DNA from 2 places in the Streptomyces sp. NPDC107550 genome. Region 2 is predicted to be linked to the other one. Evidence: riboswitches for the same ligand, from Rfam matches in the RefSeq annotation. Region 2 holds a riboswitch; the other holds the start of a gene.
The links. A riboswitch is a leader RNA that binds a small molecule or an ion and turns the genes downstream of it on or off. The one in region 2 is predicted to bind glycine.
Positions count from the first base shown of each region.

Region 1: another riboswitch for glycine. It lies ahead of gcvT (glycine cleavage system aminomethyltransferase GcvT); the one in region 2 lies ahead of gcvP (aminomethyl-transferring glycine dehydrogenase).

Region 1 is NZ_JBVKBC010000015.1:94,515-109,902, forward strand. Features, by position in the region: gene ACZ7LY_RS20875 (ABC transporter ATP-binding protein) at 1-702, opposite strand, end outside; gene ACZ7LY_RS20880 (ABC transporter permease) at 699-1,700, opposite strand; gene ACZ7LY_RS20885 (ABC transporter substrate-binding protein) at 1,848-3,620, opposite strand; gene ACZ7LY_RS20890 (ABC transporter permease) at 3,731-4,735, opposite strand; gene ACZ7LY_RS20895 (enhanced serine sensitivity protein SseB C-terminal domain-containing protein) at 5,114-5,953, opposite strand; partial or broken gene ACZ7LY_RS20900 (enhanced serine sensitivity protein SseB) at 6,068-6,823, opposite strand; gene ACZ7LY_RS20905 (AAA family ATPase) at 7,162-7,764, opposite strand; glycine riboswitch at 7,940-8,039, shown strand; glycine riboswitch at 8,040-8,141, shown strand; gene gcvT (glycine cleavage system aminomethyltransferase GcvT) at 8,208-9,323, shown strand; gene gcvH (glycine cleavage system protein GcvH) at 9,411-9,788, shown strand; gene glyA (serine hydroxymethyltransferase) at 9,794-11,053, shown strand; gene ACZ7LY_RS20925 (L-serine ammonia-lyase) at 11,282-12,667, shown strand; gene ACZ7LY_RS20930 (TetR/AcrR family transcriptional regulator) at 12,735-13,412, opposite strand; gene ACZ7LY_RS20935 (purine-cytosine permease family protein) at 13,510-14,958, shown strand; gene ACZ7LY_RS20940 (amidohydrolase) at 14,937-15,388, shown strand, end outside.
Region 2 is NZ_JBVKBC010000022.1:3,610-18,997, reverse strand. Features, by position in the region: gene ACZ7LY_RS24855 (substrate-binding and VWA domain-containing protein) at 1-1,113, shown strand, start outside; gene ACZ7LY_RS24850 (glutamate-cysteine ligase family protein) at 1,121-2,641, opposite strand; gene ACZ7LY_RS24845 (hypothetical protein) at 3,170-3,751, shown strand; gene ACZ7LY_RS24840 (DUF5999 family protein) at 4,170-4,370, shown strand; gene gcvP (aminomethyl-transferring glycine dehydrogenase) at 4,603-7,488, opposite strand; glycine riboswitch at 7,674-7,769, opposite strand; gene ACZ7LY_RS24830 (PRC-barrel domain-containing protein) at 7,884-8,264, shown strand; partial or broken gene ACZ7LY_RS24825 (DNA polymerase IV) at 9,060-10,154, opposite strand; gene ACZ7LY_RS24820 (MerR family transcriptional regulator) at 10,201-10,821, opposite strand; gene ACZ7LY_RS24815 (bifunctional nuclease family protein) at 11,000-11,473, opposite strand; gene ftsR (transcriptional regulator FtsR) at 11,560-12,291, opposite strand; gene ACZ7LY_RS24805 (FHA domain-containing protein) at 12,319-13,263, opposite strand; gene ACZ7LY_RS24800 (DUF881 domain-containing protein) at 13,346-14,242, opposite strand; gene ACZ7LY_RS24795 (small basic family protein) at 14,248-14,580, opposite strand; gene ACZ7LY_RS24790 (DUF881 domain-containing protein) at 14,577-15,388, opposite strand, start outside.

The DNA of each region.
Region 1 (15,388 bases), on a different contig from region 2:
GATGACGGCGGAGCCGAACTCCTTCTGCAGATCGCGGATCAGGTCGAGGATCTGCGCCTGCACGGTCACGTCGAGGGCCGTGGTCGGCTCGTCGGCGATGAGGAGTTCGGGGTTGTTGACGAGCGCCATGGCGATCATCGCGCGCTGGCGCATGCCGCCGGAGAACTCGTGCGGGTAGGCGTCGACGCGCTTGTCGGGCTGCGGGATGCCGACGCGGTCGAGCATCTCGATCGCCCGCTTGCGCGCGGTCTTCTTGTCGACGTCGTGGTGGACGCGGTACGCCTCCACGATCTGCTTGCCGATCGTGTAGTACGGGTGCAGCGCGGAGAGCGGGTCCTGGAAGATCATCGCCATGTCCCGGCCGCGCAGCTTGCGCACCTTGTCCGGGTCGGCGGAGAGCAGTTCCGTGCCGTCGAGCCAGATCTCGCCGCTGATGCGGGCCTTGCCGCGCCCGTACTGGCCGGCGGTGTGCAGGCCGAGGATGCCGAGCGAGGTGACGGACTTGCCGGAGCCGGACTCGCCGACGATGCCGAGGGTGCGGCCCTTCTCCAGCGAGAAGGAGAGCCCGTCGACGGACTTGACCAGGCCGTCGTCGGTCGGGAAGTGCACCTTGAGGTCGCGGACCTCGAGGAAGGCGCTGGGGGTGCCGGAGGCGGGGACGGGTTCGCCGACCGCCGCTCCGGTCTTGTGCAGTTCGGTCATCCCAGCCTCACTCGCGGGTCGATGACGGCGTACAGAAGGTCCACGACGAGGTTGGCGACGGCGATCGCGAGGGCCGCGATGAGCGTCACGCCGAGGATCACGGGCAGGTCCTTGTTGCTGATGGCCTGGACCGCCGCGAGGCCGAGGCCCGGCAGGTTGAACGTGGACTCGGTGAGCACGGCGCCGCCGAGCAGCACGCCGAGGTCGAGCCCGAAGACGGTGAGGATCGGCGTCATCGCGGAGCGCAGGGCGTGCCGGGTGATGACGGCGGACTCGCCGAGGCCCTTGGCGCGCGCGGTACGGATGTAGTCCTCGCCCAGGATCTCCAGCATGGTGGCGCGGGTGAGGCGGGCGTACATGGCGGCGTTGAGGAAGGCGAGCACGATCCACGGCAGGATCAGCGTCTGGAACCACGTACCGACCGAGTCGTCCGTGGACAGGGAGTCGGCGATGCGGACCCAGCCGAGGCTGTGCACGAAGACGCCCATGGCGACCATGCCGGTGAAGAAGACGGGGAGCGAGACGCCGCCGAGGGCGGTCGACATCGCGGCGCGGTCCCACAGGGTGCCGCGCTTGAGGGCGGAGAGCACACCGGTGGCGACGCCGGCGGCGAGCCACAGGACGCAGGCGCCGGCGGCGAGGGCGCCGGTGACGGGCAGGGCGTCCTTCAGGGTGTTCCACACGGGCTCCTCCGTGCGGAAGGAGTACCCGAAGCAGGGGGCGGCGCAGTGCGTCACGTCGTTGCCGTTGACGTAGTCGCGCCCCATCGGGATGCCCTTGATGAAGTCCCAGAACTGGACCAGTACGGGGTCGTCCAGACCGAGTTTGATCCGGATGCCCGCGAGCTGCTCGGCTCCCGTGGCCTTGCCGGCGAAGAGGACGGCGATGTCCTGACCCGCCCATTTGGGCAGCATGAAGAAGATGGTGAAGGTCGCGAGCAGGACGACGAGCACCATGATGACTACGGCGAACAGGCGCCGGATGAGATAAGCAAGCACTGTGCGCGGCCCGGCGGCGGACCCGGCCCCTCGTGAGGGTCGTGGTCGCCGCCCGGGGCCATCACCTGCCCTTCGGACTGGCGGGTTTCGGCGGCGGAGCGGAGCGGGGCCGGGCGGCGGACGCGGTCCGCCGCCCGGCTGGGGGTGTTACTTGACGACGCCGAGCGAGGCGTAGTCGTAGCGACCGCTGTACGCGTCGGACATGTAGACGTTGGTCAGACGCGGGCCACGCCAGGTGATGTTCTTCTCGTAGATGAAGGGCATCCAGTCGGCCTGGTCGAGGATGCGGTGGTCCAGCTCCTCGTAGATCTTGCCGGCCTTGTCGGGGTCGGTCTCCGCGATGGCCTTGTCGAAGAGGCCGTCGATCTTCTTGTCCTTGATCTGGGACTCGTTGTAGTTACCCGTGGAGGCGAGGAAGCGGCTGTCCCACAGCGGCTGGCCGAAGCCCTGGCCGGACGGGAAGTCCGGGCCCCAGCCGCTCATGGTCATGCCGTAGCCGCGAGCCTTGACGACCTTCGGGGAACCGGTGATCGCGGAGGTCTCGGCGCCGTCGAGGGCGTCGACCTCCAGCTTGATGCCGACCTTGCCGAGCTGCTCCTGGAGCGCCTCGGCGGTGTCGACCTCGCCCGGGTTGTTGTTACGGGCGGTGATCTTCGTGGAGAAGCCGCCGGGCTTGCCGCACTGCTTCAGCTCGTCCTTGGCCTTGGCGACGTCCGGCTTGCCCTTGCGGGCGAGGACGCCGTACGGGTCGTAGTCGCTGTGGCCCTTGATGGAGACGGGCAGCGTGGAGTTGGCGATGTCGCCGCCGGCCAGCTTGCCGCCGCGGGTCTGCTGGAGACCGGCGAAGTCCGTGCCGTAGAACACGGCCTTGCGGCAGTGGACGTTGTCGAACGGCTTCGCGGTGTGGATCAGGGCGACGTAGCGCACGAAGGCGGTGCGCATGTTGTCGACGCTGTTCTTGTGGTCCTGGACGGCGGTGACGCGACCCGACTGGGTCATGCCCGTGCCGTTCAGGTCGACGTCGTAGTCGCCTTCCATCAGACGCTTGTCGTTCTCCTCCAGGTTGGCGGAGATCGTCACGTCGATCTTGTCGGGCAGCGCGGCGCGGACCGGGTCCGAGGACTTCTGCCACTTGTCGTTGCGCACGAGGACGATCTTCTTGCCGGCCTTGTACGACTGGAACTTGTACGGGCCCGCGGAGAAGGGGTGCTGGGTGTACTTGGCGCCGGTGTCCTTCTCGCGCTTGACCGCGGAGCCGGTCGGCATGGCGAGGAACTGCTCGAAGTCACCGTTGGGCTTCGGCAGGTGGAAGATCACCGTCTTGGCGTCGGGCGTGTCGATCGCCTTCAGGCCGAGCTTGTCCTTGGACTTGTCCTTGTAGGGGCCCTTGTACTCGCTCTTGGGGTCGAGGTTCTGCTTGATGTACTGCGGGCCGCCGGTGATGGTGTCGGTGGCCCAGCCGCGCTCGATGCCGTACTTGACGTCCTGCGCGGTGATCGGGGAGCCGTCCTCCCACGTGATGCCGTCGCGCAGCTTGTACGTGTAGGTCTTGCCGCCGTCGGTGATCTTGGCGGGGGCCTCGGCGAGGTCACCGACCAGCTCGGTGGACGCCTTGCCCGGCTTGGGCGCGTACGTCACGAGCTGACGGGTGTAGAAGCGCATGAAGTCCCACGTCATGCCGTAGTAGGCGCGCTGCGGGTCGGCGGAGTCGAGGTCCTGCTTGCCGACCATCTTCAGCGTGCCTCCCTTCTTCGTCGAAGGGTTGGCGACCTTGTTGTACGCGGCGTCGTAGCCCGCGCCCTTCGACGACCCCTTGGAGTCGTCGCCGTTGCCGCCGCCGCACGCCGTGGTCGACACCAGCGCCGCGACAACGAGGGCCGCGCCGGCGGCGAGCCGTCGTTTCGAGGTACCTGTGGACATTTTCTCGTAACCTCCGAGATCGCGGTCCTGGGCGAAGCGCCGAAGAACCAGGGAGTTGGGGCCACCTGACGGTGCGGCAGGGGGCTTACTGGGCAAGCCTGTTGGATCGGTCACCGGGAACCCTTCGGGTCGAGCGCGTCACGCAGCCCGTCCCCGAAGAGGTTGAACGCCAGGACGGTGACGAAGATCGTGACGCCGGGGAAGACCATGAACATCGGGTCGTGCTCGTACGTCTCGAGCGCGTCGCGGAGCATGCCGCCCCAGGACGCGGTGGGCGGCCGGACACCGGCACCGAGGAAGCTGAGGGCCGCCTCCGTGAGGATGTTCGTCGGGATCATCAGCGTCGTGTAGACGGTGATGGGGGCGACGAGGTTCGGCAGCAGCTCGCGGAAGAGGATGTGCCGGGAGCCGCCGCCCAGGGAGCGGGCCGCCTCCACGTACTCGCGCTCGCGCAGGGAGAGCGTCTGGCCGCGGACGATGCGGCCGATGTAGGGCCAGCCGAAGAAGCCGATGACCATGACGAGGACGGCGATGCGCACCCCGCTGCCGGTGAGGCCCAGCAGGTCGTCGGGGAGGACCGAGACCAGGGAGATGATGAACAGGAGCTGCGGGAACGACAGGAGCAGGTCCATGACGCGGCTGATCAGCGCGTCGACCCAGCCGCCGAAGTAGCCGGCGATGATGCCGAACAGCGTGCCGAGGGCGACGGCGACGATCGCCGCGAGGAACGCGACGAGCAGCGAGATGCGGGCGCCGTAGACGATGCGGCTGAACACGTCGCGGCCCTTGTTCGGTTCGAGGCCGAAGAGGAAGTCGCCGCTGACGCCGCCGAGCGCGCCCTGGGGCATGTTCGTCAGCGGGTCCAGCTTGTCCTGGTGGAAGTCGTTCGGCGGGTGGCCGAGCAGGCCCACGATCAGCGGCGCGAAGACCGCGACGAGGATGAGGAGTACGACAACGATGCCACCGCCCAGGGCGACCTTGTCCCGCTTGAGACGGTTCCAGGCGATCTGCTTCAGGGACCGCCCCTCGACCTTGCGACCCGCGTCGCTCGCGGCGGCGTCGACCGGCGCGGTCGGCTCCGCTTCCGCGGTCGTGTCGTGCAATGGTGCCGTCATCGTGGCAAGGACCCCTCTCAACCGGCGGTGACCGGCCCGCACTTGCCGCTGTAGCGGCGTGGTTCAGTCCGTCGAACTCGTCGTACACAGAGGCGAAGCCCCTTGGTGCGGGAGTCTTCAACCTGGGTATGAGCTGTAGCCAGACCCGGCGGGGAATGGATGCCTAAACGTGATGCTGTCTGGGGGGTTCCGTTATCCGGACGGCCGTGAACGGCGTGCGGACAGTGGGCAGTTGGGGCCCAATCGGCGCCAGGTCGGACATAGGGCCCACAGGTGCGGTTCTCCTGTCCAACCGTCCTGTTCCCGAAATCGTCCGCGCGCGGCGGGAGTTCGGAGCGCGGAAGGCGGCGGAAGGTAGCGGAAAAGCGGCGGAAAGGCTCAGTACGCCCCGCCGTACGGCGGCGGGTAGCCGTAGCCGCCGGGTGCGCCGGCGGCGGGGGCCGCGTGGGCGTCGCGGTCGTAGAACGGGCGGGCGTGGGCCCGCAGCCACATCGCCACCGGGTCGTGCGCGTCGGACATGGCGACGGTGGAGACCGGCAGCCCCTCGGGCACGGCCGGGACGGACTGCTGCATCATCGCCCGGACCGCGTCCACGGACGCCGGGGACGTGTCGTACACGTCGAGGCCGATGGCGAGGTAGGGCGCGCCGAGCGCGGGCTGCACCCAGGCGCGGCGCAGCGAGCGGACGGCGCTCGTGCGGTGCGCGTTCTGCGTGAGGAGGGCGTAGAACTGCGGGATCTCGATGGTCGGCTCGGTCAGCCGGAGCGGGCCCGCGGGCTGCCGGTCGAGGCCGCCCGCGATGCGCCGCAGGTCGAGCCAGGGGATGCCGACGCCGCCGCCGGGGGCGTGCGGGTTGAGCCAGAGCCCGTAGTGGTCGGGGTAGAGGGTGCGGGCCGCGTCGACGCCGCCGACCACCTCGTAGGCGCGGGACCAGCCGGACGCGGACAGCTCCTGGGCGGAGGTGACGCAGGGGGCGTACGAGAAGCCGTCGACCTCCATGTTCCCGTACTGAGCGTCGGGCGAGCCGGCCTGGCCGTGCCACAGCAGCATCCACACCTGGCCGGACGCGGGGTCGGCGAGGGCCTGGAGCAGTTCCTCGTACGCGTCGTAGCGCCCGGGGGCGACCTGGCGCAGCATGTGCTCGACCTTGCCCCAAGGTCTCGACTCCGCCCGGCCGGGGGAGGCCCCACTGGCCGCGGACGCGCCCGACGCACTCACCCGTAACCGCCCCTTCGATACGTCCGTGTCCCGCGTGACCGGGGCCTCGCGCCGACCGGTCAGGTCATGAAACCAGCTTAAGCGGCGTCGTCGACAGCGACTTGACGCACGCCGTCACGCTTGCCGTACGTAGAAGGGCCGGACGTGGGAGCGCAGCCAGTCCGCGACCGGGTCCTGTGTGACGTCGAGGAACACCAGGTTCACGGGCCAGGCGACGGGCGCCCGGCCGAGCGCGCGGCCCAGCGCGTCGAGCGGGATGTCGCCGACCGCGCCGTCGGACGGGACGAGTTCCACGCCGATGAACAGCGACGGCTCGGCGTCCTCGACGACGGCGAGGCAGCGGCGGGCGGTGAGGACGGTGCCGACGGCCTCGAACTCCTCGCGGACGGCGGTGAGGAGGTCCACGGGGTCGATCTGCCAGTCCGGCTCGGAGAGCAGGACACGGCCGCCGGTCGCGGGGCCGTCGAGCGGGGAGTGCCCGGTGCGGGCCAGCGCGGCGACGGCGGGCGGGGGCAGCGGGACGCCGACCGTGCCGTCGGGGTTGAGGGCGAGGCCGACCTGGGCGGGCAGTCCGCGCGCGAAGTCGACGGCGGGGGCGACCGTGCAGTCCATCCGGCCGCCGGTGACCTGCATGAACTGCTGCTCGGAGGTGAAGGCGGGGACGTACGCCTGCCCGTCGATCTCCAGCGTGGGCAGGTCCAGGTCGCGGCTGGCGGTGCTGCCGCCCTTGGGCAGGGGTATCCACAGATGGCTGCGGCCGAGCGCCTCGACGATGCGGCCGCCCGCGCCCGGCTGTCCGAGGGCTGCGGCGAGCACTTCTTCCATCTCGTTGGCCGGCCAGCCCTGCGCGGGGTGCGGGTGCGCGTGGGCGTGCGCGGGCGCGGGCGGAGGGGCGTGCGCGGCCGCCGGCTCGGGCGCGGGAGCACTCCCGTGGTCGGGGTACGCCTGGTGGTCCGGGTACGGCTGGTGCTCGGGGTACGGCTGGTGATCCGCGTACGCCTGGTGATCCGGGTACGCCTGAGGGTCCGGGTGGGCCGGATGTGCCTGAGGGTCCAGGGGTGACTGATGCGCCGGATATGCCTGGTGGCCCGGGTGTGCCGGGGGTGTCGTCGCCGCGTGTTCCGTAGCCGGGTGTTCCATAGGCGCCGACGATAACGGGTGGCCGCGCGCCCCGGCCCGGGTACCGCCGACCCCGCCCGCGAGGCCGCTCATGTCAGCGTGAACGTGATGCCGCTGAGCGCGTCGGTCGCCGCCCGGTCCAGGAGCACCGCCGACGCGATCCCCTCGGGCAGTTCCCCGCGCTCCGTGGCGGTGACCAGCGCGCCGACGGCCCTGCGGTGCCGGGCGAACGCGTACCGCGAGACCGCCCGCCCGCGCTCGCGCTGGCCGTGCAGCGCCTGGCCGGCGGGGACGTCGAGCAGTACGAGGTGGACGGCGACGCCCCGGCGCCGCGCGGTGCGGCTGACCCAGCGGCGCACCCACGCCTGGGTGCCGCAGTCGTGGACGACGACGCTCGCGCCGGAACGGATCGCCCGGCGCAGGGCGCTGTAGTGCGCGACGCGGACCAGCGGCCGGTAGAGCGCGTACGGCAAGAACCGCGGCAGCCGGGCGGCCCAGCGGTCGCGGGTGTCCTGGGAGTCGACGAGCAGCACCGGGCCCGCGGGCACCGCCCGGCGCATCAGCGTGGACTTGCCGCTGCCGGGCAGCCCCGACAGGACGACCACGTCCCCCTCGGCGAACCCGATCCGGCGGGGCGTGCGCCCGCGCCGCCCGCGCAGGTCCCGTACCGTCCGCTGCCGCGGCACCCGCATCCCCGTGAGCGCCGCCCCGCAGACCGCTGCGACTGACTTGTGCACCGTGATCGCCCTCCCCCTCGGGTCACCCTTCTCCTGCCCGCCAAGTGTAAAGAGAAGGTAATGCGGTACAAGGGGTCTGCCCGCCGGACAGGCATGCAATGATGTGCCCGCAAACTGCATACCGGCCGCTTGAATCCGCGCGGGAGAGTTCCGGACGTCCAAGGACGGCCGGGCGCCGAAGGAGCAAGTCCCTCCCTTGAATCTCTCAGGCCCCGTACCGCGCGGGCGAGGCACATCTGAAAAGCGGACCGCCCCCTGCCGTTCGGCGGTTCCACCCAAGGTGCAAGCCCCTCGGGGCGAACCTCTCAGGTTCCGATGACAGATGGGGAGGAACCTCCTTCGTGGAGGCCCTTTCACGGGGACCCTCGCCATCGCCGTCATGCCCGGGAGCACCTGTTATGACCCGCACCACCGCCTTGGACGCCCTGCATCGTTCGCTCGGCGCCACCATGACCGACTTCGCCGGCTGGGACATGCCGCTGCGCTACGGCAGCGAGCGCGACGAGCACAACGCCGTGCGCACCGCGGCCGGCCTCTTCGACCTGTCGCACATGGGCGAGATCACCGTCAGCGGCCCCCAGGCCGTGGACCTGCTCAACCACGCGCTCGTCGGCAACATCGGCTCGGTCGGCGCGGGCCGCGCCCGCTACACGATGATCTGCCGCGAGGACGGCGGCATCCTCGACGACCTCATCGTCTACCGCCTCGCCGAGACCACGTACATGGTCGTCGCCAACGCGGGCAACGCGCAGGTCGTCCTCGACGCCCTCACCGAGCGCGCCGCCGGCTTCGACGCCGAGGTCCGCGACGACCGCGACGCGTACGCACTGCTCGCCGTCCAGGGCCCGAACTCGCCGTCCATCCTCAAGTCGGTCACCGACGCGGACCTCGACGGCCTGAAGTACTACGCGGGCCTGCCGGGCACCGTCGCCGGCGTCGAGGCGCTCATCGCGCGCACCGGCTACACCGGCGAGGACGGCTTCGAGCTGTTCGTCGCCCCCGCCGACGCCGAGAAGCTGTGGCAGGCGCTGACCGAGGCCGGCGCCGGGCTCGGCCTCGTCCCCTGCGGCCTGTCCTGCCGCGACACGCTGCGCCTTGAGGCGGGCATGCCGCTGTACGGGCACGAGCTGACGACGGACCTCACGCCGTTCGACGCCGGGCTCGGCCGGGTCGTGAAGTTCGAGAAGACCTCGCACGGCGACGACTTCGTCGGCCACGACGCCCTCAAGGCCGCCGCCGCGCGCGCCGAGAGCGCCCCGCCCCGCAAGCTCGTCGGCCTGATCGCCGAGGGCCGCCGGGTGCCGCGCGCGGGTATGCGGGTGGTCGCGGACGGCCAGGTCGTCGGCGAGGTCACCTCCGGCGCCCCCTCCCCCACGCTGGGCAAGCCGATCGCCATGGCGTACGTGGACGCCTCGCACGCCGAGCCGGGCACGGCGGGCGTCGGCGTCGACATCCGCGGTACGCACGAGCCGTACGAGGTCGTCGCGCTGCCGTTCTACAAGCGCCAGAAGTAGCCCCGCCCCCGGCGCCGGAGGCAGCCCGCCGCAGGCGCCCGACCCCTCTGTCACCAGCACCGCCCCGCGTACAGGAGAATTCGCATCATGAGCAACCCCCAGCAGCTTCGCTACAGCAAGGAGCACGAGTGGCTGTCGGCCGTCGAGGACGGCGTCGCCACGGTCGGCATCACGGAGCACGCGGCGAACGCGCTCGGTGACATCGTGTTCGCCCAGCTCCCCGAGGTCGGAGAGACGGTGACCGCGGGCGTGACCTGCGGCGAGCTGGAGTCGACGAAGTCGGTCTCCGACCTGTACTCCCCCGTCTCCGGTGAGGTCACCGAGACCAACCAGGACGTCGTCGAGGACCCGGCCCTCGTGAACTCGGCCCCCTTCGAGGGCGGCTGGCTGTTCAAGGTCCGGCTGAGCGAGGAGCCGAAGGACCTGCTCTCCGCCGACGAGTACACCGCGTTCTCCGGGAGCTGACCGAGATGTCCGTACTGAACGAGTCCCTGCACGCGCTCGACCCCGAGGTCGCGCGCGCCGTCGACGCCGAGCTGCACCGCCAGCAGTCGACGCTGGAGATGATCGCGTCGGAGAACTTCGCCCCGGTCGCCGTCATGGAGGCGCAAGGATCGGTCCTGACGAACAAGTACGCGGAGGGCTACCCCGGCCGCCGCTACTACGGCGGCTGCGAGCACGTCGACGTCACCGAGCAGATCGCCATCGACCGGGTCAAGGAGCTGTTCGGCGCCGAGTACGCCAACGTGCAGCCCCACTCGGGCGCCTCCGCCAACCAGGCCGCCCTGTTCGCGCTCGCCAAGCCCGGCGACACGATCCTCGGCCTGGACCTCGCGCACGGCGGTCACCTCACGCACGGCATGCGCCTGAACTTCTCCGGCAAGCAGTTCGACGTGGTCGCGTACCACGTGGACGAGGCCGGCCTCGTCGACATGGCCGAGGTCGAGCGGCTCGCCAAGGAGCACCGCCCGAAGGTGATCATCGCGGGCTGGTCGGCGTACCCGCGCCAGCTCGACTTCGCCGAGTTCCGCCGGATCGCCGACGAGGTCGAGGCGTACCTGTGGGTCGACATGGCGCACTTCGCGGGCCTGGTCGCGGCCGGTCTGCACCCGAACCCGGTGCCGTACGCGGACGTCGTGACGTCGACCACGCACAAGACGCTGGGCGGTCCGCGCGGCGGCATCATCCTCGCCAAGAAGGACTTCGCCAAGAAGCTGAACTCCTCGGTCTTCCCCGGCTTCCAGGGCGGCCCGCTGGAGCACGTCATCGCGGCGAAGGCGGTCTCGTTCAAGGTCGCGGCGAGCGAGGAGTTCAAGGAGCGCCAGGAGCGCACGATCGAGGGTGCCCGCATCCTCGCCGAGCGTCTGACCTCGCAGGACGCGCGCGAGCACGGGGTGAACGTGCTGTCGGGCGGCACCGACGTGCACCTGGTCCTCGTGGACCTGCGCGACAGCGAGCTGGACGGGCAGCAGGCCGAGGACCGCCTCCACGAGGTCGGCATCACGGTCAACCGCAACGCCGTCCCGAACGACCCGCGCCCGCCGATGGTCACCTCCGGGCTGCGCATCGGCACGCCGGCGCTCGCCACGCGCGGATTCGGCGCCGAGGACTTCCGCGAGGTCGCGGACGTGATCGCCGAGGCGCTCAAGCCCTCGTACGACGCGCAGGCCCTCAAGGACCGGGTGAGCGCCCTCGCGGCGAAGCACCCGCTGTACCCCGGCCTTTCGTAACTTCGTACGCTTTCGTACGTACGGACGTGCGGGGCACCGCGCACACTGGACACGGCGGGACCGTGTCCGGGGCGCGGTGCCCCGACCGCTTCCGGGCGCACCCCGGTACCTCCCGGCGCACCCCGGCGGGTCCGGCTCGCGGATCCGTCCCCGAAAAACCGTTTCATCCGCTCGTTCCGCACCACCCGGCAGACAACGGCGTCTACCACCATCATTGGAGTTCTCACCGTGGCCATCTCGGTCTTCGACCTGTTCTCGATCGGCATCGGCCCGTCCAGCTCCCACACGGTCGGCCCCATGCGGGCGGCGCGCATGTTCGCCCGCCGCCTCAAGAACGAGGGCCTGCTGGCCCACACCGCCTCGGTCCGCGCCGAGCTGTACGGCTCGCTGGGCGCGACCGGGCACGGGCACGGCACGCCCAAGGCGGTCCTGCTCGGCCTGGAGGGCGAGTCGCCCCGCACGGTCGACGTGGAGCACGCCGACGAGCGCGTCGAGGCGATCCGCGAGGCGGGCCGCCTGAGCCTGCTCGGCGCCCACGAGATCGCCTTCTCCTACGACGACGACCTCGTCCTGCACCGCCGCAAGGCGCTCCCGTACCACGCCAACGGCATGACGCTGTGGGCGTACGACGGGGACGGCGCCGAGCTGCTGACCAAGACGTACTACTCGGTGGGCGGCGGCTTCGTCGTGGACGAGACCGTGATCGCCCAGGAGGGCGCGGAGGGCGAGAACCCGATCGTCCCCGACGACACGGTCCTCAAGTACCCCTTCCGGTCCGGCGAGGAACTGCTGCGGCTCACGCGGGAGACGGGCCTGTCGATCCCCGCGCTGATGCTGGAGAACGAGAAGGCGTGGCGCACCGAGGACGAGATCCGCTCGGGCCTGCTCGACATCTGGCGGGTCATGCAGGCGTGCGTCTCGCGCGGCATGTCCCGTGAGGGCATCCTGCCCGGCGGCCTGAAGGTGCGCCGGCGCGCGGCGGGCTCGGCCCGCAAGCTGCGCGCCGAGGGCGATCCGCTGGCGCTCGCCATGGAGTGGATCACCCTGTACGCGATGGCCGTCAACGAGGAGAACGCGGCGGGCGGCCGGGTCGTGACCGCGCCGACGAACGGCGCGGCCGGCATCATCCCGGCGGTCCTGCACTACTACGTGAACTTCGTGCCGGGCGCCGACGAGGAGGGCGTCGTCCGCTTCCTGCTGGCGGCGGGCGCGATCGGCATGCTGTTCAAGGAGAACGCGTCGATCTCGGGCGCCGAGGTCGGCTGCCAGGGCGAGGTCGGCTCGGCCTGCTCGATGGCGGCGGGCGCGCTCGCGGAGGTCCTCGGCGGCTCCCCCGAGCAGGTGGAGAACGCGGCCGAGATCGGCATGGAGCACAACCTCGGCCTGACCTGCGACCCGGTCGGCGGCCTCGTGCAGATCCCCTGCATCGAGCGCAACGGCATGGCGGCGGTCAAGGCCGTCACCGCCGCGAAGATGGCGATGCGCGGCGACGGCTCCCACAAGGTCTCCCTCGACAAGGTCATCAAGACGATGAAGGAGACGGGCGCGGACATGTCCGTCAAGTACAAGGAGACCGCGCGCGGCGGCCTCGCGGTGAACATCATCGAGTGCTGACCGCCTCCCCGGCGCGGGGGCCCGTACGGCGGGTTCCCGGGCGCCGGGAAGGTTCGGCCGGGCTCGGTCAGTTCACTCCGTGGGCGTGGGCCCGGGTCCTCAGCGTGCCGCGGGTCAGGCCCAGTTGGTGCTCCGCCGTTTCGAGGACGAGGGCCGACAGGTCCAGGTCGGACAGGTCGCTGTCGGGTGCGTCGGGGTCCGCGTTGGCGTAGGTGCCCATGCCGTCGACGGCGACCAGGATGTGCAGCGCGGCGCGCAGCGCCCCGCCCCCGGCGCGGAAGTCCCCGGCCTCGACGAGCGCCACCAACTCCCCTCGCGTCACCGCCTCTTGGGCGGCGACCGCCTCCCGTAGCGGCTGCTTGAAGCGGCTGAGGTGGCGGGCGTTGAGCCAGAGCCGGCTGAGGTCGGTGTGGGCGCCTCCGGTGAGCCGGACGAGGAACAGCGCGAGCCGGTCCAGCGGCGCCAACTCCCCTTCCGCGGGCGGCAGTAGCGCGGCCCGCTCCCGTTCGGCCGCGTACGTGAACGCCTCCGCGACCAGATCGTCGGCCGCCGGGAAGTAGTGGCCGATGAGTCCGGGGCGTACCCCGAGGTCGTCGGCGACGCGACGCAGCGTGATCAGCTCCAGACCCTCCGCGAGCGCGATCCCCGCCGCCGTCCGCACGATCTCCGCGCGCCGCTCGCCGGGCGGCTTGCGTACACGCCGCGGCCGCTCCCGCGTCGCTTCCCCGACAGGTCTTGACGTCATGGTGCGCAGCCTATTGGATGGGCGACCAACAGATTATTGGGCACTCAACCAATAACCGGTACGTGCGGCAGCGCCGCCGCAGTCCGAGAGGCCACCCATGAGCACACCACCGACCGAACGCCCAGGTCAGCCAGAGACGAGGGGCATCGACCTCGTCCTGGACGAGGAGCGCATCGGCCACCCCCGCCAGTTGTTCGCCGTCTGGGCGGCCCCGAACGTCAGCTATCTGAGCTTCGCCGTCGGCGCCTCCCTCGTGCTGATGGGGCTCTCGCTGCCGCAGGCCGTCGGCGTGATCCTCGCCGGGAACCTGCTGTGGATCGCCACCGGCGTCGTCGCCGCGAGCGGCCCGGCCGCCGGCACCAGCGGCTCGGTCATCTCCCGCGCCTTCTACGGCGTACTCGGCAACAAGATCGTCCTCGTGGTCACCGGCTGGCTCATCGCCTCCGCCTACCTGGCGCTGAACTGGTCCGCCGCCTCCGTCGCCGGCATCGGACTCGCCAAGGAGTGGGGGCTGCCCGAGTCCCCCGGCCTCGACGCCGTCGTCATCTGCGTCATCGCCGCGATCACCCTGCTCGTGGCGATCTACGGCTACGCGACCATCGTGCGCCTGTACGCGGCGCTGAGCATCCTGCTGACCGTCGTCTTCGTCGTGGTCACGGGGTACGTGCTCGGCTCCGCGGACTTCTCCTACGTACCGGACGCCCCGCTGCACGGCACGGCCCTCGCCGCCGCCCTCGGCACCGGGTTCACCATCATCGGCTCGACCGCCCTGTCGTACAGCAACAGCCCGGACCTCGCCCGCTATCTGCCGCGCTCCAGCTCCCTCAAGGCCATCGCCGGGTGGACCGCGTTCGGCGCGTATCTGCCGAGCGTCGTGTTCACCACCATCGGCGCGCTCGCCGCGACCACCCTCGACATGGCCGACCCGCAGACGGCCCTGGAGTCGGTGCTCCCCGGCTGGTTCGTGCCCGTCTTCGTCATCGCGGTCGTCTTCAACACGGTCGCCAACAACGGCATGACCGCCTACAGCGCGAGCCTGTCCATCCAGTCGGTCGGCGTGAAGCTCGCCCGTATCCCCGCCGTCCTCGTCATCGGCGCGCTCGGCACCGCCATGACCCTCTACGCGATCCTCGTCTTCGACTTCCTGACCAGCGTCAACACGATGCTCCAGCTCGTCGTCGTGATCACCGGCCCGGCGATGGCCGTCGCCGTCACCGACCTCGCCCTGCGCCGCAACCGCTACCGGGGCGCCGAACTGCTACGCCAGGAGCGCGGCGGCGCGTTCTGGTACCGGGGCGGGGTGCACTGGCCGGGCATCGCGGCGCTCGTCGCCGGCGGGGTCGTCTCGCTGCTGTGGGTGAGCACCACGTTCTGGGTCGGCCCGATCGCCACCGCCCTGGGCGGCCTGGACCTCGCGATCCCCGCCGGGATGCTCGTCGCCGCCCTCGTCTACTGGGGGCTCGCCCGCGCCCTGCGCACCGTCGAGCCCGTCGCCCCCACCCCCACGGAAGAAGGCAGGACCCTGTGCACGCCGACGTCATCCTGACGGCCCGCCGCGTCCAGACGCTGGAGCCGGACGCGCCGGGCGCCCCGGCCGCCGACGCGCTCGCCGTCACCGACGGGCGGATCGTCGCCGTCGGCACCGCCGCCGAGATCGCCGCCCTGCGTGGGCCCGGCACCCGCGTCCACGACTTCCCCGGCGCGACCGTCCTGCCCGGGCTCGTCGACACCCACGCCCACCCCGTGTGGGGCTCGATCGAGATCGGGCGGGGCGTGGACCTGTCCGGCGCGGGGACCCTGGACGCCGTCCTGGCACGGGTCGCCGATGCGGTCCCGGGCTCCGGCGGCGACTGGATCACCGGGTACGACCTCGACGTCAACGTCTTCGACGGGGAGCCGTCCGGCGCGGTCCTCGGGGAGCGGTTCCCCGGGGTGCCCGTCTCCCTCATGACGCAGGACGCCCACGCCCTCGTCAT
Region 2 (15,388 bases):
GCGGCGGCCATGGCGAAGGTCCTCTCGCAGCGCACCTCGGACACGGACGGCCAGCTCCTGGACACCGTGGCCCGCGACTCCTCCGGCACCGAGCAGGGCAATCCGCGCCGCAACCAGGCGCTGGTCCTGTCCGAGCAGGCCGCGTTCACGCACAACGAGGACGCGGAGGACGGCGGCGCGCTCGACCTCTTCTACCCGAAGGACGGCTCCCCGCAGCTCGACTACCCGCTCTCCCTGGTCGACGAGTCGCGCCTGTCGACCGCGCAGAGCCGGGCCGCCGTCCGCTTCATGACGCTGCTCGGCGCGCCCGAGGGCCGTTCGATCCTGCGCGAGCACGGCTTCCGTACGGACGGCGACGCCTCGCCCGGGGCCGTCGCCGAGCAGGCGGGCGCCCGCTCCCCGCAGCCGTACGCGGAACCGACGGCCGCGCCGCCCAGCCAGGAGCAGGTCGAGGAGACCCTCGGCATGTGGACGATCACCGTGCAGAGCGCCCGTATCTCCACGGTGGTGGACGCGTCGGCGTCGATGGCGAACCCGGTGCCGGGGCGTGGGGAGTCCCGTATGGAGGTCACCAAGGCGTCGATGCTGGCGGCCCTGTCGACGTTCACGCCCGAGGACGAGATCGGGCTGTGGGAGTTCGCCACACACTTGGACGGCGACCGCGACTACAAGAAGCTCGTGCCGACCGAGCGTCTCGGCGACCGCAAGGGCGCCGGCACCCAGCGCGACCGCCTGTCCGCCGCGTTCAGCTCGCTCCAGCCGGTGCCCGGCGGCGCGACGGGCCTGTACGACACGACCCTCGCCGCCTACCGGGAGGCCGTCTCCTCCTACCGCGACGGCAAGTTCAACGCGCTAGTCGTCGTCACCGACGGCGTCAACGAGGACCCGGGCTCGATCTCCCGCAGCAGTCTCGTCTCCCAGCTCGAAGACCTCTCCGACGCGGAGCACCCGGTGCCGATCATCGCCATCGCGGTGGGCCCGGACACCGACAAGGACGAGATCGAGCAGCTCGCGGCGGCCACCGGCGGCTCCGGCCACCAGGTCACCGACCCGGCCGACATCCAGGAGGTCATCCTGAAGGCCATCATCGAGGCGGGCGCCAAGAGCTCCTGACCGCCGGTCAGCCGAGCGGCACGGCCGGTTCGGGCAGCCCCACGGGCCACTGGTGCACGGGCTCGCCGACATGACTCAGCTCGCAGTACCTGCGGGTCGTCGCCGCGAGCGCCGCGTCCCGGGCGAGCCCGCTCTCCCTGGCCCGGTGATAGGTGGCGGCCTGCCAGGACGCGCCGTTCACCCGCAGCCGGCAGCGCTCCTCGATGACGCCGAGGTACAGGTCGCGGTCGGCGGGCTCGACTCCCCACGCGTCGAGCCCGGCGGCGGCCAGCGGCAGCAGCTCGTCCCGTACGAGGGCGACCGCCGGCACCTGTTCCGTGCCGCCGAACCGGCCCCGGCGCGGCCACTCCAGGCGCGCGTCGATCCCGTACCGGCACGCGGCGTCGAAGTTGCGGGACGCCGCGTCGAAGGAGAGCCGCGACCACACGGGCCGGGAGTCCTCGGCCAGCGCCCGTACGACGCCGTAGTAGAAGGCCGTGTTGGCGATGACGTCGATGACGGTGGGACCGGCGGGCAGCACCCGGTTCTCCACACGCAGGTGCGGGACCCCGTCGGCGATCCCGTACACGGGCCGGTTCCAGCGGTAGACCGTGCCGTTGTGCAGCACGAGTTCGGCGAGGCTCGGCACACCGCCCGCGTCCAGGACCTTCAGCGGGCTCTCGTCGTCGACGATGGGCAGCAGCGGCGGGAAGTAGCGCAGGTTCTCCTCGAAGAGGTCGTACGCCGAATCGATCCACCGCTCCCCGAACCAGGTGCGCGGACGCACGCCCTGCGCGGCGATCTCCGGCGCACGCGTGTCCGTGGACTGCTGGAACAGCGGGGGCCGCGACTCACGCCACAGCTCACGCCCGAACAGGAACGGCGAGTTGGCGCCGAGCGCTATCTGTACGCCGGCGACGGCCTGCGCCGCGTTCCACACATCGGCGAACCGGGCGGGGGTGACCTGAAGGTGCAACTGCACGGACGTACAGGCCGCTTCGGGCGCGATGGAGGAAGACGTGCAGGTCAGCCGCTCGACGCCGTCGATGTCGAGCTGGAAGTCCTCGCCGCGCGCGGCGACGATCTGGTCGTTGAGCAACGTGTACCGATCGACAGCGGAGAGGTTCGCGGAGACGAGATCGTCCGCGCCGAGCGTGGGCAGAATTCCGATCATCACGATTCCCGCGTCGACCTCGTTGGCCTTGCGGTGCGCATAGCCGAGACCGGTGCGCAACTCCTCGGCGAGCTGGTCGAGAACGCGGCCGCCCAGCCGGTGCGGGGCAATGTTCACTTCAAGGTTGAACATGGCGAGTTCGGTCTGGAAATCCCGGCTCGCGATGCGCTCCAGAACTTCCGCATTCATCATTCTCGGGGTGCCGTCGGGGCCGCAGAGATTCAGCTCGATCTCCAGCCCCATGAGATTCTTAGCCCGGTCGAACCGCTTCTCCTCCAGCAGCCTCCCGAGCCCCGTCAGGCACTCGTCGAGCTTGTGGCGGTAGCGCCGCCGGTCGCCCAGATCAAAGGCGCCCGCATCGACCTTCTCCCCCATGGAAGCGTCCTTCCTCGCGTGGGCAGCCCGCTGATCCGGCCGCGTGTCACGGTGGATGATGCCCAGGCGATGTGATCGATAACGCCCCGCGCGGGCCCGCGGAGCAGTACGCTCCCAGCAGTTACCCCGCGGCACATTCCTTAGGCATGCGGCCCGCCGCAGATTCACCGGCCGGAAGCCTGGTGAAAAACGCCGATCGGAATCGGCCGACCGGCCCGGTGGAAAGGCCGAGGTCACCCGAGTGGGTTCCCCGGTAAATAGGAAGCAAACCCACAAATCACCGCTGCCACGACGGCCGAAGAACGCCTTGCCAGGTGTATCCGGCGCCCATCCGGAAACACGGATGGAACATACGTCGTATAAACTCCGCGGACGAGACAGAGTGTCGGCGCCCGCGGCCGAGGCCCCCGCCCCCTCTGCCCCGCGCACTTTCCTCGCGCACCTATGCGCACCCGCAGCAGACAGCGCCGTCCGCTCGCTCCGCACCGCCCCGTTCCACGTGCCTGTCCACACGAGAGGCGACCCACCATGCCCCTGCATGTCCCGCCGGCTCCCGCGCCCGCCCTGCGCAGTGTCCTCACGGCCCTCGGTTCCCCCACCGCCGTCCGCGAGGCACGCACCCCGTCGCTGCGCTCCGCGGCCTCCGCCCGCCCCGAACTCCCGCTGCCGGTCCACGTCCTGGACCGCATCACCGACGCCACAGGCCAGGCCCGCGCGCGGCTCAGCGGCTGGCGGTTCCTGATCCGCTGCGACGACCGCTCCCTGGCCGCCGCCGACACCCTGCTCACCGCGGACGGCTGGGCGTTCTCGCACTTCTTCGAGGGTCCCTACGTCACCTCCACCGAGCGCGCGCTGCGCCAGGCGGAGGCCCTGCCGAAGACCTACCAGCCGCGCCTGCTGTCGGTGCCGGAGCTGTACATGCTCACCCTGTGGCTGCACGGCGACCCCGCGGCGGACGCCGGCGAGGGCCGGCCGGCCGCCGACGACATCCTCGTCCCGCTCGCTCCCGCGCCGCCCGGCATCGCCGCGTACCGCCCGCACCGCGTGGCGGACCTGCTGCCGGTCCTGACCCACCGCCTCACCCCGCCGCCGGCGACCCTCATCGCCTGACGCGACCGGAAGCACCACCCGCCCTGTGCCCCGCGCCGCCCGCCGTCCGGTCGCGGGGCACAGCCCTGCCCGCGCCCGCGCCGCGCGCACCCGGGAGGACTAGCCCGCACGGGCCACCCCGAACCATCCGAAGAGGCCGTGCAGTTGACCTGAACCGCCCGCAAGAGTGATGCGTCTAGCTCCAGTGAGGACCGCTGCTACGAAATACCTGCGGAACGACTCCCGCGGGGCAACACTGGGTTCCGACCGAATGAATCGGGGGGCGGCCATGAACGAGCCTTCAAGCCGCGGCAAGCAGAACACGACGCACACGACGACCACCACACACCCGACGAGCACCACGAGCGCCACGAGCACCGTCAAGCACCACGGCCAAGCCGACGTCATCGAGATCACTTCGCAGCGAAAGATCCCCTCCATGTGCCAGCACCAGCCTTCGTGCCCCTCAGCCGACTCCGCGGACCGCGAGGCCGCGCTCCCCGTGGCTCACCACCCGGAGCAGGGCTGGAGCCTGCTGTGCAACGGCGTCCTCCTCTTCGAGGACACCGGCGAACTGCTGCCCAACGGAACGATCATCGCCCCCCACCGCCCCCTCTCCCGAGTAGTAACAGCAGCCTGACGCCTGCAAACCCCGAGAGGACAAGCGCCCCGACAGGGGCGCGGGGAACTGCGCGCTCAGCCCCAACGCACCCGCACGAACCCCGAATCCCCAGGGGGCAAGCCCCGATAGGGGCGCGAGGAACTGCGCGCTCAGCCCCAACGCACCCGCACGAACCCCCACCCCCGGGGGGCACCCCCAAAAAAGGACACGGGCCCCTCCGAAGAGAGACCCGCACCTTAAAACCCGCCAACTACCCCTCGTACGCATCCAACGGCGGACAAGAACAAACAAGGTTCCGATCCCCGAACGCCTGATCGATCCGACGAACCGGTGGCCAGTACTTGTCGGCCACAGACACCCCCGCAGGGAAGACCCCCTCGCCCCGCGAGTAGGCGTGCTCCCACTCCCCGCCGAGCATCCCGGCCGTGTGCGGAGCATTCCGCAGCGGGTTGTCCTCCGCGGGCCAGACCCCGGACGCGACCTTCTCGATCTCCCCGCGGATAGCGATCATCGCGTCGCAGAACCGGTCCAGCTCGACGATGTCCTCGCTCTCCGTCGGCTCGATCATCAGCGTCCCGGCCACGGGGAACGACATGGTCGGCGCGTGGAAACCGTAGTCGATGAGCCGCTTGGCGATGTCGTCGACGCTGACCCCGGTCGCCTTGCTGATCGGCCGCAGGTCGATGATGCACTCGTGCGCGACGAGCCCGCCGGGCCCGGTGTACAGCACGGGGAAGTGCGGCTCCAGGCGCTTGGCGATGTAGTTCGCGGAGAGCACCGCGACCTGCGTCGCCCGCTTCAGCCCCTCGCCGCCCATGAGACGCACGTACGCCCAGGAGATCGGCAGGATGCCCGCGGAACCCCACGGCGCCGCCGAGATCGGGCCGACGCCCGTCTCGGGACCGGCGGCCGGCTGCAACGGGTGGTTGGGCAGGTACGGCGCGAGGTGCGCGCGCACACCGACCGGACCGACGCCCGGGCCGCCGCCGCCGTGCGGGATGCAGAACGTCTTGTGCAGGTTGAGGTGCGAGACGTCCCCGCCGAAGCGGCCCGGCTTGGCGAGACCCACCAGCGCGTTCAGGTTCGCGCCGTCCACGTAGACCTGGCCGCCCGCGTCGTGCACCGCGGCGCAGATGTCGGCGACGTGCTCCTCGAACACACCGTGCGTCGAGGGGTACGTGATCATGAGTACGGCCAGCTCGTCGGCGTACTGCTCGATCTTCGCGCGCAGGTCCGCGATGTCGACCTCACCGTCGTCGGCGGTCTTGACGACGACGACCTTCATGCCGGCCATCACAGCGCTCGCCGCGTTGGTGCCGTGCGCGGAGGACGGGATGAGGCAGACGGTGCGCTGCTCGTCGCCGTTGGCGCGGTGGTAGCCGCGGACCGCGAGGAGCCCGGCCAGCTCGCCCTGCGAACCGGCGTTCGGCTGGAGGGAGACCTTGTCGTAGCCGGTGACCTCGGCGAGACGTTCCTCCAGCTCGCGGATGAGCGTCAGATAGCCCTCGGCCTGCTCGGCGGGCACGAACGGGTGGAGCTGACCGAACTCGGGCCAGGTCACCGGCTCCATCTCGGTCGTCGCGTTCAGCTTCATCGTGCAGGAGCCGAGCGGGATCATGCCCCGGTCGAGCGCGTAGTCGCGGTCGGCGAGCTTGCGCAGGTAGCGCAGCATCGCGGTCTCGGAGCGGTGCTGGTGGAACACCGGGTGCGCCAGGTACTCGTCCTCGCGCAGCAGGCCGGCCGGAAGGGCGTCGACGGCCTCGGCGTCCAGCGCCTCGATGTCGGCCTCGACTCCGAACGCGCTCCACACGGCGGCGAGCTGCGCGCGGTTCGTCGTCTCGTCGCAGGCGACGGAGACGTGGTCGGCGTCGACCAGGCGCAGGTTGACCCCGCCCTCGCGGGCCGCGTCCACGACAGCGGCGGCCTTGCCGGGCACGCGCACGGTGAGGGTGTCGAAGTACGAGCCGTGCACGACCTCGACTCCGCCCGCGGTGAGACCGGCGGCGAGAACGGTCGCGTAGCGGTGGGTGCGGCGGGCGATCGTCTTCAGGCCCTCGGGCCCGTGGTAGACGGCGTACATGCCGGCCATGACGGCGAGCAGCACCTGCGCGGTGCAGATGTTGCTGGTGGCCTTCTCGCGGCGGATGTGCTGCTCACGGGTCTGGAGCGCGAGCCGGTACGCCTTGTTGCCGTCGGCGTCGACGGAGACGCCGACCAGGCGGCCGGGCAGCGAGCGGGCGAACTTCTCGCGGACCGCCATGTAGCCGGCGTGCGGGCCGCCGAAGCCCATGGGCACGCCGAAGCGCTGGGTGGTGCCGACGGCGATGTCCGCGCCCAGCTCGCCGGGCGAGGTGAGCAGCGTGAGGGCGAGCAGGTCGGCGGCGACGGTGACGATCGCGCCCATCTCGTGCGCCTGGTCGATGACGGGCTTGATGTCCCGCACGGCACCGGAGGCGCCGGGGTACTGCACGAGGACGCCGACGACACCGCGCTCGGCGACCTCGGCGGGGATGCCCGCGCTGAGGTCGGCGACGACGATCTCGACGCCGGTCGGCTCGGCGCGGGTCTGGATCACGGCGATGGTCTGGGGCAGGGCGTCGGCGTCGATGACGTACACGCCGTTCTTGACCTTGCCGATGCGCCGGGACAGCGCCATGGCCTCGGCGGCGGCGGTGCCCTCGTCCAGCAGGGAGGCGCCGGAGGTGGGCAGGCCGGTCAGCTCGGCGACCATGGTCTGGAAGTTGAGCAGCGCCTCCAGGCGGCCCTGCGAGATCTCCGGCTGGTACGGCGTGTAGGCCGTGTACCAGGACGGGTTCTCCATGACGTTGCGCAGGATGACCGGCGGGGTGAACGTGCCGTAGTAGCCGAGGCCGATCATCGAGCCGAGTACCTGGTTGCGGTCGGCGAGCGAACGCAGCTCGGCCAGGACCTCGGCCTCGGTCCGCGCGCCGGGCAGGTCGAGCGCCTCGGCGCTCTTGATGACGTCCGGCACCGCGGCGGCCGTCAGCTCGTCGAGCGAGCCGTAGCCGACCTGCGCGAGCATCTTGGCCTGCGCGGCGTCGTCCGGGCCGATGTGGCGCTGCTCGAAGGGGATTCCCTGCTCCAACTCGGAGAGCGGAATGCGATGGGCGGTCATGACGGGGGCCTCCTGGTCATTGCGACCTACGAGGGGCACCACGGCGCGGGTGCCCGGACGGCCTCCCCCTCTGTCATCTCAACCTGAGAGCTTCACCGGCCCGGCCCGCGCTCCCACGGGGCATGCCGGTTTTCACCGTCGGTGAGAGCGGAAAACGTGCGCCCCGCCCTGCTTTCCAGAGTGACCTCGTCCGTGCGGTACGGGTGCCTGAGAGATTCCGGGGAGGATTTGCTCCTTCGGCGCCCCCGACGACTGTCCGGGGACTCTCCCGCACGGGGTCAGCAGCCGTCTGCCAGCCTACCAGCGGCTACTTGGCCGAGGGGTTCGAGTGGCCGCCTTCCTCATTGTGCTCTTTCGTAGTGTTTACACATGAGTTGCGATCAGTTGGAGGCACCGTGCAGACCGATGTCGATCCGCGCAATCTGATCGGCCGCAAGGCTTTCGACCGCACCGGGGCCCGGATCGGCACGATCGACGAGGTGTACCTCGACGACGCCACCGGAGTCCCCGAATGGGCGGCCGTACGGACGGGTCTGTTCAGCCGGGACGCCTTCGTGCCCCTGGAGCCGAGCGAACTGGTCGACGGCACCCTCCGCGTCCCCTTCGACCGCGCCCTGATCAAGGACGCCCCGGACTTCGGCGTGGGCCGCCACCTCTCCCCCGAGCAGGAACTCCAGCTCTACCACCACTACGGACTGGACGTCACCGCGCCGCCGGCCCCGGACGACCTGACCTTCGGCCGGACCGCCCGCCCCGAGGACGACCCCCGCCGCTGACCGGACCGCCCCTGGAACCACGCCCGCTCCCCCGCTCGGCGGAACTCCCGCCCGGCCGCTTCTCTACGGCATCTCGCTCCCCTGCGCTCATCCCGGACTCCCCGCCTCCTTCCTCGCCCCCGGCTCCCCGGCACTGCCCGCGCCCTCCTCCGCCGCGTCACCGGCCTCCGGCTCGACCGGCACCAACGGCAACGGCTCCGCCGGTTCCAGCAGCGGGTCGTCCACGGCGAAGGTCCGCACCCGCCCCGGCACCCGTGAGTACGGCGTCTCGAACCGCACCGTCACGCGTCCGAGCCCGCTGCCCTGCACCCACCCGGGCCCGAACTCCGCGTGCCGGATGTCATGGCCCGCCATCCAGCGCCGCTCAGCCCCCGACGCGCCCTGTGCGCCGGGCGCCACGACAGCCCCGGCCCCCGCCTGAGCCACCGCGCCCCCCGGCACGCCCGGCCCAACACCGGCCACGCCCGACACACCGGCCCCATCGGAGCCCCCGCCATCGCCGATACCACTGGCATCACCGCCACCGCCGGCCCCACCCGCACCACCGGCACTGCCGACACCGCTGGCTCCGCCCGCACCACCGGCTCCACCAGCTCCACCCGCACCACCGGCAGCACTAGGCCCGCCCGTATCCCCGGCACCCACCACCCCACGCACACCAATCCCGCCCCCATAACCCCCACCAGAGCCAGAGTCCCCCGCATCCCCCAGCACCCCCACCACGGCCCCCGCAACCCCCTCTGAGCCCTCCGCACCCCCACCCGTACTCCCCGCCCCCGGGCCCCCGGCAGTCGCCTCCTCGGCCCGCTCAGCCGCCGCCGCGGCCTGCGCGAACAGGTCCTCCTGGGTAAAGTCCGCGAGCCCGCTGACGCCGACGCCGAGCAGCCGGACGCCCCCGGTCGTGTCCACGGACTCCAGCAGCCGCGCCGCCGCCTCCCGCACCACCCCGGGGTCGTCGGTAGGCCCGCGCAGGGTCTCCGAACGGGTCAGCGTCGAGAAGTCGTACCGCCGCACCTTCAGGACTACGGTCCGTCCCGACCGCCCGGCTCCTCTGAGCCGCTCCACGCAGCGGTCGGCGAGCCGCTGCACCTCGGCCCGCACCCGCACCCGGTCGTGGATGTCGACGTCGTACGTGTCCTCGACGGACACCGACTTGGAGTCGCGCTCGGCGACCACGGGCCGGTCGTCGTGCGCCAGCGCCATCGCGTACAGGTGACTGCCGTGCGCCTTGCCCAGCAGCCGCACCAGCTCGTCCTCGCCCGCCTCCGCGATCTCCGCGACCGTGAGGATGCCGGCCCGCCGCAGATGGTCGCCGGTCGCGGGTCCCACGCCCGGCAGGATCCGCACGGACTTCGGCCCGAGCAGCGCCCGCTCGGTCCCCGGCGGTATCAGAAAGAGCCCGTCCGGCTTCGCCTCCTCCGAGGCGATCTTGGCGAGCATCTTGGAGGCGGCGAGCCCCACCGAACCGGTCAGCCCGGTCACCCGCCGGATGTCCTCCCGCAGCCGCACCCCCACCGCCCGCGCGGACTCCTCGTCCCAGGCGGTGCCCCCGGCCTCCAGATCGACGAACGCCTCGTCCAGGCTCAACGGCTCCACCAGCGGCGACAGCTCCCGCAGCAGCCCCATGACCTGCTCGCTGACCGCCTTGTACAGCCGGAATCTCGGCACCAGATACGCCGCGTTCGGAGCGAGCCGTCGCGCCTGCCCCATCGGCATCGCCGAATGCACCCCGAACACCCGCGCCTCGTACGACGCCGTGGCCACCACTCCGCGCGGTCCGAGCCCGCCGACGACGACCGCTTTCCCGCGCAGGCTCGGCTTGGACGCCTGCTCCGCCGAGGCGTAGAAGGCGTCCATGTCGAGATGCAGGATCGTCGGCGCGGTTCTCACATGTCCGATGCTGCCCTACGCCACTGACAACGGGACCTCAGCCACGTCACACGGCCCGGTTGCGCCGCCTGGCCAGCTCATCCTGGGGGTTGTGCCCGACCAGCGTCTCGCCGGTGTCGACGCGCTCGCCGTGCAACTGCGACAGGGCCGCCTCGACGTCCCGCCACACCACTCCGACGGCGATCCCGAAGATCCCCTGCCCGCCCTGGAGCAGATCGTGGACCTCGGCCGGCGACGTGCACTCGTAGACCGTGGCCCCATCGCTCATCAGCGTCATCCGCTCCAGGTCCCGGAACCCGCGCTCGCGCAGATGCTGCACGGCCGTCCGGATGTTCTGCAAGGAGACGCCGGTGTCCAGGAAACGCTTGACGACCTTCAGGACGACGACGTCCCGGAAGCTGTAGAGCCGCTGCGTCCCCGACCCGTACGCGGGCCGCACGCTCGGCTCGACCAGGCCCGTCCTGGCCCAGTAGTCCAGTTGGCGGTACGTGATCCCGGCCGCCGCGCACGCGGTCGGCCCCCGGTACCCGATCTGCTCGGACGTCGCGTCGCCCTCCGCCCCCGACCCCGCAGGCACGACCTGCGAGAGCTGCTGAGGGTGATCGGCCGCGCTGCCGTGAAACGAGTACGGTCCGCCCGTAGCCGTACCGTCGCCGCTGCTTCTCACGCCGACCTCCTCTTTGACCTGCCCTCTCGACGGTAGGCAGTCACAGGGGGTGCGTCAACGAACGCCACACTCGCCACGCCGAGTGATAATCACCCTACGAGTGGTTTCCCGTGTCCCACCGCGGGGAAAGGCTAGCCGAATGTGCCGCGGCGACCGCCGAATGGCGGCCGCCCGCTGATCACTGACTGTTGGTCCCGAAGTCCTCGGGTGAGATCTGGTCGAGGAACTCGCGGAACTTCTCCACCTCGTCCTCCTCCTCGTCCGGGATCGCGATGCCGGCGTCGTCCATGACCCCGTCACTGCCGAAGATCGGCGTGCCCGTGCGCAGCGCGAGCGCTATGGCGTCGGACGGGCGGGCACTGACCTCGACCCCGCTCGCGAACACCAGCTCCGCGTAGAACACGCCTTCTCGCAGGTCCGTGATCCGGACTTCGGTCAGCTCCTGACCGACCGCTTCCAGCACGTCCTTGAAAAGGTCGTGCGTCAGCGGCCTCGCGGGGGCCATGCCCTGCTGGGCGAAGGCAATGGCTGTCGCCTCCCCCGGTCCGATCCAGATGGGGAGGTAGCGGTCGCCTCCCACTTCACGCAGGAGCACGATCGGCTGGTTGGAGGGCATTTCGACCCGGACACCTACGACGTCGAGCTCGTTCACACAGCAACCCTAGGACGTGCCCGGCCGGTTTGGGTAGTCGGGCATGCTCCGCGGGCCGGGCCCACGGCGCTCGCCCGCCCCTGCGATCAGGGAAGACGCACCCCGAGAGCGGTCTGCACAAGTGCCGCGTGCAACCGCACGGTCAGCCCTGCCAGCTCCTTGGCGCGGGCCTGGGCGAGCGCCCGCGTCTGCGGATTGCGGTGCACCTTGAGGGGGGCGACGACGGAGTCCACGAGGCCGGCCTCCCGGTCGGCGGCGGCCCGCATGACCCGCAGATGACGCGGCTCGATGCCGAACCGGCCCAGATCGCCGATCAGCTCGGCCACCAGGACGGCCGACGCGTCGTAGCCGCCGTCCGGCAGCGCCGCGATCAGCCCGTAGGACTCCCACTCCACCAGCTCCGCCTCGTCGATCTCGGCGGCGGCGAGCAGTTCGTCGCGCCCGATCCGGGCGGCGGTGGGGCCGTCCTCGCCCTCATCGGCGGGGTCGCCCGGCCGCCCCGGCGCGGGGACGGGCAACGACTCGCCCCGCTCCAGAGCGTCGAGCTGCTCCTTGATCACCTTCAGCGGCAGGTAGTGGTCCCGCTGCATCCGCAGGACATGAGCCAGCCGCTCGACGTCCTCCGGACCGAACTTGCGGTAGCCGGAAGGCGTCCGCTGCGGCTCGACGAGCCCCTCGGACTCCAAGAACCTGATCTTGGAGATGGTCACCTCGGGAAACTCTTCGCGCAGCACGTTCAGAACGGTGCCGATGCTCATCTGTCGACTGTCCGCAGTGGCGGTGCCGCCCGCGGCACCGCCCCTCGGTGTGTGAAGCATGGACCTTCCTGACGGTTGGCTGACGGTTCAGATACCTCGCTGGCTCGCGTAGAACACCAGCCGGTACTTGCCGATCTGCACCTCGTCACCGTTGTTCAGCAGCACGGAGTCGATGCGCTCACGGTTGACGTACGTCCCGTTGAGGCTGCCGACGTCGGAGACCGTGAACGAGCCGTCCTGCTGGCGACGGAACTCCACATGGCGGCGCGAGACGGTCACGTCGTCCAGGAAGATGTCGCTCTGCGGGTGACGGCCCGCCGTGGTCAGATCGCCGTCCAGGAGGAAGCGGCTGCCCGAGTTCGGACCGCGCCGCACCACCAGGAGCGCCGAGCCCATCGGCAGCGCGTCCACCGCGGCCTGCGCCTCGGGCGACAGGGCCGGCAACTGCGTCTGGCCGGTGGCCTCCGGATCGTAGGACTCAAGACCGGAGATGGAGATCGTGGAGGTCGTCTCGGACGGGCCCTCCGCCGCGATCCCGCCCCGCAGCGGCGCACCGCAGTTGGAGCAGAAGCGGCTGTTCTCGCCGTTCCGGTTTCCGCACCTCGTACACACCAGGGCCGACATGGATGGATCACCCTCCTGCCGCGGCTGCCCCGCGGGGGCGTGGGACTCGTACGGGCCGGAACCAAACCCTCCACCCGTACGTGAGGTCGACGGTTCCCCGAAACCTATGCGGCCGGAACCGGCAGGGTCAACAGACGACGCGCCCTGTCCGCCCGAATTGTCTCCACCGACCTGGTCCCGGAACAGCGGGCGCTCGCCCACCTGCGTCTCCGGCACATCTCCCTGGCGCGACGCGCGGTGACGGTTGTCCTCACGCGCGCTCTTGCCGAACAACTTCGCAAACAACTTCACGGGCGATTCCCCTTGACCGAAACAGACCCGCCCGTGGGGCAGGACGAACCCTGACTGCACACATCGGCGTACCTCGCTGACACGGACATCCTCACAACGTCCGGGTCCGCGAAACAGTTTCCACCACGCACCCCGCCTACGGTGCGCCGACCCCCCGCAACCTCATGCCCTTGCACGACATCCCCCATACACCCTCGTCTCACTGCGAGGACGACCGAGCGTAGTCAGGCCGCTGCGCAGCTCGCAAGGCGTCCACGACGATCTTCTCCGACCGGCTGACAGCCACCGTGGCCTGCTCCTTCTCCAGCGTCTGCACCACACCTCCCGGGATGTTCAGGGCCGGTTCGAGGTCCTGCGGCTTGCCGATGACCTTGAAGCGGTACGGCTGGTTGATCTTGTGACCGTCGACGCTGACACCCTTGCCGCCGGTTCCGTCCGTGAGGTACGTGTTCGCCACGACCCGCACGCCGTTCACCTGGATCGCCTCGGCGCCGGCGGCCCGCAGCTCCTGGACCGCGTCGAGCAGCATGTCCGCCTGGACCGCCCCCTTCGTGTCCGTGACCGTCATGGTGATGCCGGGCCCCTGAGCGCCCACGGTGCCCGCGAGGATGCCGAGCTGCCGTTCCTTCTCGACCGTCTGCTTGCGCGCCTCCTTGGCCTGGTCCGAGCTGTTCTCCAACTCGGTGCGCTGGTCCTGGAGGCCCTGCTTCTCATCCTCTAGACGCTGAGTACGGTCGTCGAGTTCATCGAGGATGCGCACAAGATCTTCCTGACGCGCCCCGCGCAGCGAACTGTTGTCGCTGGTGGACCGCACCTGGATGGCGAGCCCGAGCCCCAGCCCGAACAGCAGCAGCGCGACGATGAGCTGCGCGCGCGAGAACCGCGGCGGCCACAGCCCCTTCACCAGCCGCTGACGCCCGGTCAACTGCGGCTGCCCGCCCGACTTCCCGCCCTGTTGCTCGGCGGCCGGCTCGGCGGGCTCCGCGGTCCGCTCCCCGGGCGCGATCTCAGCGGGCAGTTCCCTGCGCGCGCCCGGTGTGCCCTCGCCGGCCGCGTCCCGGCCGGTGTCCTTCGCGGTGTTGTCGTCCTCGCTCATCGGCCTCACGCCCGGAACACGTGCCGCCGGATGGCGGCGGCGTTGGAGAAGATGCGGATGCCGAGCACCACCACGACACCGGTCGACAACTGGGCGCCCACGCCCAGCTTGTCGCCCAGGAAGACGATGAGCGCGGCCACGACGACGTTGGACAGGAACGACACGACGAAGACCTTGTCGTCGAAGATCCCGTCCAGCATGGCGCGCAGCCCGCCGAACACCGCGTCGAGCGCCGCGACGACGGCGATCGGAAGGTAAGGCTCGACCACCGCCGGAACCTCGGGCCGGACGAACAGCCCGACCACCACTCCCACGACGAGGCCCAGTACGGCGATCACGATGTGCCCTTCTGCTCTGCTCTCGGCTGTGCTGTACGTACGATCACGCTGGGGGCGGCGGGAAGCCTCACGTCGTCCTGCGCCGCGATGCTGGTCCGGATCCCGAAGTTCTCCTTCAGGGCGTGCAGATACAGCCCGTCGGGGCTGTTCTGGAACCGGGTGCTCAGCCGCTGTCCGTCCCCCACCGCGAGCACCGTGTACGGCGGCACCAGCGGCTTGTTGTCGACCAGTATCGCGTCACCGGCGGCCCTGATCGCGGACAGTGCCGTCAGCCGCTGCCCGTTGATGCTGACGGCCTCGGCGCCTGACTGCCACAGCCCGTTGACGACGCGCTGCATGTCCCGATCACGCACCCGCCCGGTGTCGGAGAACCCGGCGCTCTCCCGCGGCCCGCTCCCGCCGCCGATCTCGGCGGACTTGGCGTCGTCGACGACGAGTTTGACGCCGGGACCGTGCACCGGGAGCGCCCCGGACAGGATGCCCACCAGCTCGCCCTGTTCACCGCCGTGCTTCTTGAGCGCCTGGCGCTGCATGGCACCGACGTCGGTACGCAGCGAGTCGACCTTGCCCTCAAGGGCGTCGGCGGTCTTGGTCTCCTGGTCGATACGGGCGATGAGTTCTTCGCGCTCCTTCGCCACGACCGGCGCCGCGACGCGGGCCTGCGCGGCCCCCACGGTCACGACGAGCGCGGCGAGCACGAGCCCGGCCGCGAGCCCCAGCTTGGCCCGCAGTGTCTTCGGCATCCCGCTCTGCCCCGCGGCCTTCTTACGGGCGGCGGCCTCCGCGTACCCGTCGTCGAGGCTGTGGT